2 regions of the Mariniradius sediminis genome follow, and region 2 is predicted to be linked to the other one. Evidence: riboswitches for the same ligand, from Rfam matches in the RefSeq annotation. Region 2 holds a riboswitch; the other holds the start of a gene.
What was found. A riboswitch is a leader RNA that binds a small molecule or an ion and turns the genes downstream of it on or off. The one in region 2 is predicted to bind S-adenosylmethionine.
Positions count from the first base shown of each region.

Region 1: another riboswitch for S-adenosylmethionine. It lies ahead of L0U89_RS11890 (trans-sulfuration enzyme family protein); the one in region 2 lies ahead of L0U89_RS10250 (homocysteine S-methyltransferase family protein).

Region 1 covers NZ_JAKEVZ010000008.1:156,892-160,019, reverse strand. The annotation lists gene L0U89_RS11900 (50S ribosomal protein L25/general stress protein Ctc) at 1-526, shown strand, start outside; gene pth (aminoacyl-tRNA hydrolase) at 611-1,171, shown strand; SAM riboswitch class I at 1,553-1,655, shown strand; gene L0U89_RS11890 (trans-sulfuration enzyme family protein) at 1,839-3,011, shown strand; gene L0U89_RS11885 (serpin family protein) at 3,082-3,128, shown strand, end outside.
Region 2 covers NZ_JAKEVZ010000007.1:61,376-64,503, reverse strand. The annotation lists gene metH (methionine synthase) at 1-344, opposite strand, end outside; gene L0U89_RS10250 (homocysteine S-methyltransferase family protein) at 337-1,380, opposite strand; SAM riboswitch class I at 1,437-1,536, opposite strand; gene L0U89_RS10245 (RidA family protein) at 1,729-2,292, shown strand; gene L0U89_RS10240 (hypothetical protein) at 2,289-3,128, opposite strand, start outside.

The DNA.
Region 1 (3,128 bases), on a different contig from region 2:
AAAAGGGGACTTGAACCAAATCCGTGAAGAAGGCAACGTTCCATGCGTAGTTTATGGACCTGCCCTGAAAGAGCAAATCCACTTCTACACGCCAGCTATTTTGTTCAAAGACCTCGTTTATACACCGGATGTACACATCGTAGACCTGAATATCGAGGGTGAAAAGATGAAGGCAGTTTTGAAAGACACCCAGTTTCACCCAGTGAGCGAAATGATGCTGCATGCCGACTTCCTAGCTTTCAGCCCGGAAAAACCGATCAAGTTTGAAATCCCGGTCGAAATCGTAGGTACAGCACCCGGCGTTCAGAAAGGTGGAAAGTTGGAATTCAAAACCAGAAGATTGGCAGTGAAAGGTTTGGCAGCAAACCTTCCCGATAAGATCCAAGCTGATATTTCAAATTTGGACTTGGGCAAATCAGTGAGAGTAAGTGATGTCAAGGCTGAGGGCTTTGAAATCCTTACAAGTCCAAACGTGACCATCGCGACTATCGGTATTCCAAGAGCATTGAGAGGCAAGAAAGAATAGTAACTTCTTCCAATCCAAAATCAGATTCCTGCCCCAAAAAGGCAGGAATCTTTATTTTTGCACACCTTACCAGAAACTTACACCATGAAATACCTCATCGTCGGTCTTGGCAATATTGGCCCCGAATACGAACTGACGCGGCACAATGTCGGCTTCCTCACTGTGGACCGCTTGGCAGACCGGGAAGGCGCCGATTGGAAAAGCAACCGCCTTGCCTTTACCGCCGAATTCAAACACAAGGGCCGGCAGATTCACTTGATCAAACCCACCACGTACATGAATCTCAGCGGGAAGGCGGTTAATTATTGGATGAAGGAATTGGGAATTCCCAAGGAAAACATCATGGTGATTGTGGACGATGTCGCGCTGCCTTTTGGAAAACTGCGCATGCGTGCCAAAGGCTCATCCGCCGGGCATAATGGCCTAAAGAATATCGAAGAACTGCTTGGTGGCCAGGATTATCCACGCTTGCGGTTTGGCATTGGGGATAATTTCCCAAAAGGACGGCAGGTTGAGTATGTTTTGGGAAGATTCACTGCGAAGGAATTTGACGAACTCCCGATTTTCATGGACAAGGCCATCGATATGTGCCTTAGCTTTTGCACCATCGGCATCCATATGACCATGACGCAGTTCAATGAGTGAAGGGACTTGGTGGTTAGTGGTTATTGGTTATTGGTTATTAGGTAAAAAGTCCATAGACCATGGTTTTGGGTTGGTGGGTCGAAAGACATCCGTCTATGGAAGGGATTGGGGTCAAGGGTCCGTAGCCAAAAAATTCACCCAAGATTTCCCAAATCAGACTCCAGGGATTGAATTCCCGATACCCGACCTTAAATCCGAGTTACGTTTCTTTCTCTTGCTTCTTGGTTCTTGCCTCTTGCCTCTTGCTTCTTGCTTCTTGGTTCTTGTCTCTCGCATCTCGTATCTCATATCTCATATCTCCCATCTCAAGTTCAAATCAATTTCCCCACATCCTTGCAATTCCAAGCCCTGATGCATTACTTTGCAGCACTTCAGGAAACTGATTTATAAAGAAGAGGCGAGAGAACAGGCTCGACGACCCTCTGGCAACCATTCAAAAACTATGAAAAGGTGCCAAAACCTGCCCATCTGGGAACTATAAATTGGAGATTATGACAAAGCTTTCTGTTCTTAGCCAACTTCGATCACTGGATTTTTTTAGGCTTGAGGCCTTTTCCCTGAGGATTATACAAAGACTTTCCAATCCGAAACCCACCAACCATGGACTATCGTCTATGGACTATTGTCTATTTACCACCAACCAATAATTACTCCCCACTCCAAACCTATGTCCCATTTCGAAACTGACGCCATACGGCTTTCCACTTCCAAATCCAACCAAAGGGAACATTCCGCCCCGATTTACCTTACCTCAAGCTTCACGTTCGAATCAGCTGAGGAAGCCCGTCAAATGTTTGCGGAGGAGATCGAGGGAAATATCTATTCCCGCTACGCCAATCCCAACACTTCCGACTTAATCCAAAAAGTCTGTGCCGCAGAAGGGACCGAAGCCGGAATTGCTACAGCTTCAGGGATGGCCGCGATGTTTGGAAGCATTGCCGCACTCCTGCAGCAAGGTGACCATGTCTTGGCATCCAGATCGCTATTTGGATCTACCCACCAGCTATTGACCCGCGTGTTTCCAAAATGGGGCATTACCTCCACTTATGGGGACATTTCGGATATCCAAAACTGGGAAAGCCTCCTGAGGCCAAACACCAAGATGCTCTTTATCGAAACCCCCTCCAATCCAGGTTTGGAGATCATAGACCTCGAATGGGCAGGTAAATTCGCCGAAACACATAACTTGATTTTGGTGGTCGACAACTGCTTCGCAACACCCTACCTACAGCAGCCTGCCAAATGGGGTGCACATATCGTGACACATTCGGCTACCAAGTACATCGATGGACAAGGCCGCGTTTTGGGCGGATTGATTTTGGGGAAAAAAGAACTGATCAAGGAAGTGGAGTTCTTTGCGAGGCATACCGGCCCGGCCCTCTCCCCTTTCAATGCCTGGATGCTCGCCAAAAGCATGGAAACCCTGGCTGTCCGCATGGATCGGCATTGCAGCAATGCACTCCGGGTTGCACAATACTTCGGGGGAAACAAACATTTGGATTTTGTGAAATATCCTTTCCTTCCTTCGCATCCACAGTTTGACCTGGCAAAAAAACAAATGAAGCAAGGAGGAGGCATCATTACGCTTTCCCTAAAAGGAGGTATCCAACGTGCCCAAAGGTTTATCGATTCCCTTCAGATGGTCTCTATCACGCCCAATCTTGGCGACAGCCGCAGCATTGTGACGCATCCGGCTTCCACCACACACAGCAAACTTACCGTGGATGAGCGGCAACTGGTGGGGATTTCAGACGGCTTGGTGCGCCTCTCGGTAGGCCTTGAGCATGTGGACGACATTATCCAAGATGTGGAAAGGGCATTGGATTTATCGACACAATGATCACTACTTTCAGTGCATCGTGTAGCGTTTCCAACGAGTAAGCCGTCATAGGAATACAAATCCATTACCCATGAAAACCTACCAAATTCTGATTGCGGCTGTGCTTGTCTTTTTGGC
Region 2 (3,128 bases):
AATCCCTCGACGATGATCTCCCAACGGGAGGAATCGATCATGATGGGTATCCGGCTGATCTCGGGCTCCGAGGCAATCAGGTTGAGAAAACGGCGCATCGCGGCTACGCCGTCGAGCATGCCTTCGTCCATGCAGACGTCCAATATCTGTGCGCCGCCACGCACTTGGTCCAAAGCCACCTCCAAGGCCTCGTCGTATTGGCCGTTGAGTATCAGGCGGGCAAACTTCTTGCTGCCCGTGACGTTGGTGCGCTCGCCGATGTTGACAAAGTTGATCTCGGGCGTGAAGACCAAAGGCTCCAAACCCGAAAGTTTCAAAGCTTGTGGATTGTGTATCCTACTCATCTCCTGTCGCTGCCAGTTCTATGTGTCGTGGGGAATATTTTTGGGCGATTTTGGCGATCTCGGCAATATGCGCCGGCGTCGTGCCGCAGCAGCCGCCGAGGATGTTGACGTGTCCTTCCTTGAGGAAATCCTCGATCTGAGCGGCCATTTCCAGGGCACCCTGGTCGTATTGCCCGAATTCGTTGGGAAGGCCGGCATTCGGATAAGCCGACACCAGGAAGGGCGCGTTTTCGGACAAAACCTTCAGGTAAGGCCTCAGTTCCTTGGCCCCAAGGGCGCAGTTCAAGCCGACGCTGAAAAGCGGAACGTGGGATACCGAGATCAAAAACGCCTCGGTCGTCTGCCCGGACAGCGTCCTGCCCGAAGCATCCGTGATCGTACCCGAGATCATGATGGGAATGCCCCCCTCTTCGGGATTCAGGGGGATATTCCGCTCCTCAAAAACCTCCTGGATTGCGAAAAGTGCCGCCTTGGCGTTGAGTGTATCGAATATTGTTTCCACCAAAAGGATATCGGAACCTCCGTCCAAAAGTCCCCTTACCTGTTCCTTGTAGGCCTCCGACAATTGGTCGAAGGTGATCGCCCGGTAGCCCGGGTCGTTTACGTCGGGGGAAATGGAGGCCGTCTTGTTGGTTGGTCCCAAGGCACCGGCCACGAATCTCGGTTTATCGGGATTCTTGGCGGTGAACTCGTCCGCCACTTCCCTTGCGATTTTTGCGGAATGGAAATTGATGGCATAGGCCAGATGCTGCAGGCCGTAGTCTTCCTGTGCGATGGACGTACCGCTGAAGGTATTGGTTTCGATGATATCCGCACCGGCTTCCAGATACGCCCTGTGGATGTCCTTGATGACGTCGGGCCTGGACAGCGAAAGCAGGTCGTTGTTGCCCTTTAGCGGCTTGGGGTGGTTTTCCAGCTCGGGGGTCCTGAAGTCCCTCTCCTGCAATCCGTATCGCTGGATCATGGTACCCATGGCACCGTCGAGGATCAGGATTTTTGATTTGGAAAGCCGCAGCAGCAGTTCGGTTCTGTTCATCTTCTTGATTTTAAAAACTTACGCGAGGAAGAACCGGAAGAAAAACAAACTCATTCCGCTCATCTATTTCCGGCATCTCCGGAAGGGGAATTAGCACCTTGGTTTCAGGTTGCTAAGACGTCGCAGGGCCCATCCCTCGGTCTTTCTCGATAAGCAAGCCCAAATGTAAAGCCTATTCGTGGATTTTGATAATTTTTTGACGAAATCTTGTCCGCTTTGTTAGTTCGATATGGATAAGGCCTGTTTGTTGAAAATTTGAAAACCGATAGTGAAATCTGTCAACTGATTGACCTTTTTGTTTTCCGAAAAACAGTCTATCTTCAAAATCACATCTAAATCCAGAATACAATGAAATCATTTTTGCTTGCAGCCTTCCTCCTTTTCACTTTCTCCTGCGTAAAACCCGCCGAAAAAAAGCCGGAAGCGACAGATTCAGCATCTGCCGTGGCTTGGGATGCAGAGCAAAGGGTCAAGGAACTCGGCCTCATTTTGCCTGAAGCCTCAGCACCTGTCGCCAACTACGTGAACGCCGTCAGAGTCGGCAATCTCCTGTTTTTGGCAGGAAAAGGCCCAAATCTCCCCGAAGGTGGATTTGTGACCGGTAAACTCGGGACGGATCTCAGTGTGGAACAAGGCCGAGAAGCTGCACGCCTTGTTGGGATACAGCAACTGGCCGTATTGAAAGCGGAACTGGGTGACCTCAACAAGGTAAAGCGGATCGTCAAAGTGCTTGGCTTGGTCAACAGTGCCGCTGACTTTACCCAACAGCCACAGGTTGTGAATGGCTTTTCAGACCTGATGGTCGAGGTTTTTGGGGAAAAGGGAAAACACGCACGCTCTGCGGTTGGCACTAACTCCCTGCCGATGAATATTGCCGTCGAAGTGGAATTGATCGTAGAAGTCGAGGACTAAGGCCGAAACCCGAGACTGAATTGAAGATAGGGATTGGCCATGAACTTGCTCATGGACAAATCCCCCAACCGATACCGCGCTAGGGGCAGTTCATAGCCTCCGTGTAAACCAAGAATGACGCGGCTTTTATTGATTGAAATGGGAATTCCGTAGGCAATGTATACCTCAGGCTTTGCCATCAGTCCACCGTTTTTCATCATGCCGTCGTGTTTTGGTTCTTCAAACAACAGTGGGAAATCAGGTTTGAAATTATCGGTCAGCGTGTACCGGATATTTCCATAACCCAATCCTGCCAAGCCCCCCATTTCCAGATTCTTTTGTTCAAAAAACTTCAAGCCTGCATTGGCGTAAATCCGGAGGCTGTTCAGCGTTTGGCTTTTGGACTCGTTGGCATCTCCAGAAAGGCCAAGGTTGTAAAAATCCATCCCATACAGGAAGCCTTTGGTTTCCCCCAAAATCTTCAAGCCCCAGTTGTTTGGCCGACCTTCGAATGGCCTAAGTCCGTTTTCTTCCAAAACCGTGTTTAGTTCATCAGGCCTTGTGAAATGCTGGCCATAGACCAGGTGTGCACCCAAAGAAGCATCGCGGTAGAAGAAGTTTTGGTCCGGCAGTGTGATTCCCGCCCCGATTCTGAGGAAAGGACCGCTTTGAGCTGCGTTGAACCGGATGCCATTCATTTTCCAGGAATCTTCGAACGGGCTGAATGAATAGCCAAACCTCGCCAACAACTCAAACGCCTCTTCCCTGCCGGGTATGGGAAGGTCATAGCTCATTTGGAAACCAATCTCGGTCAAAAATCCCGTCATGTGCCAAGTCCCTTTATGGAGATTTCCTTC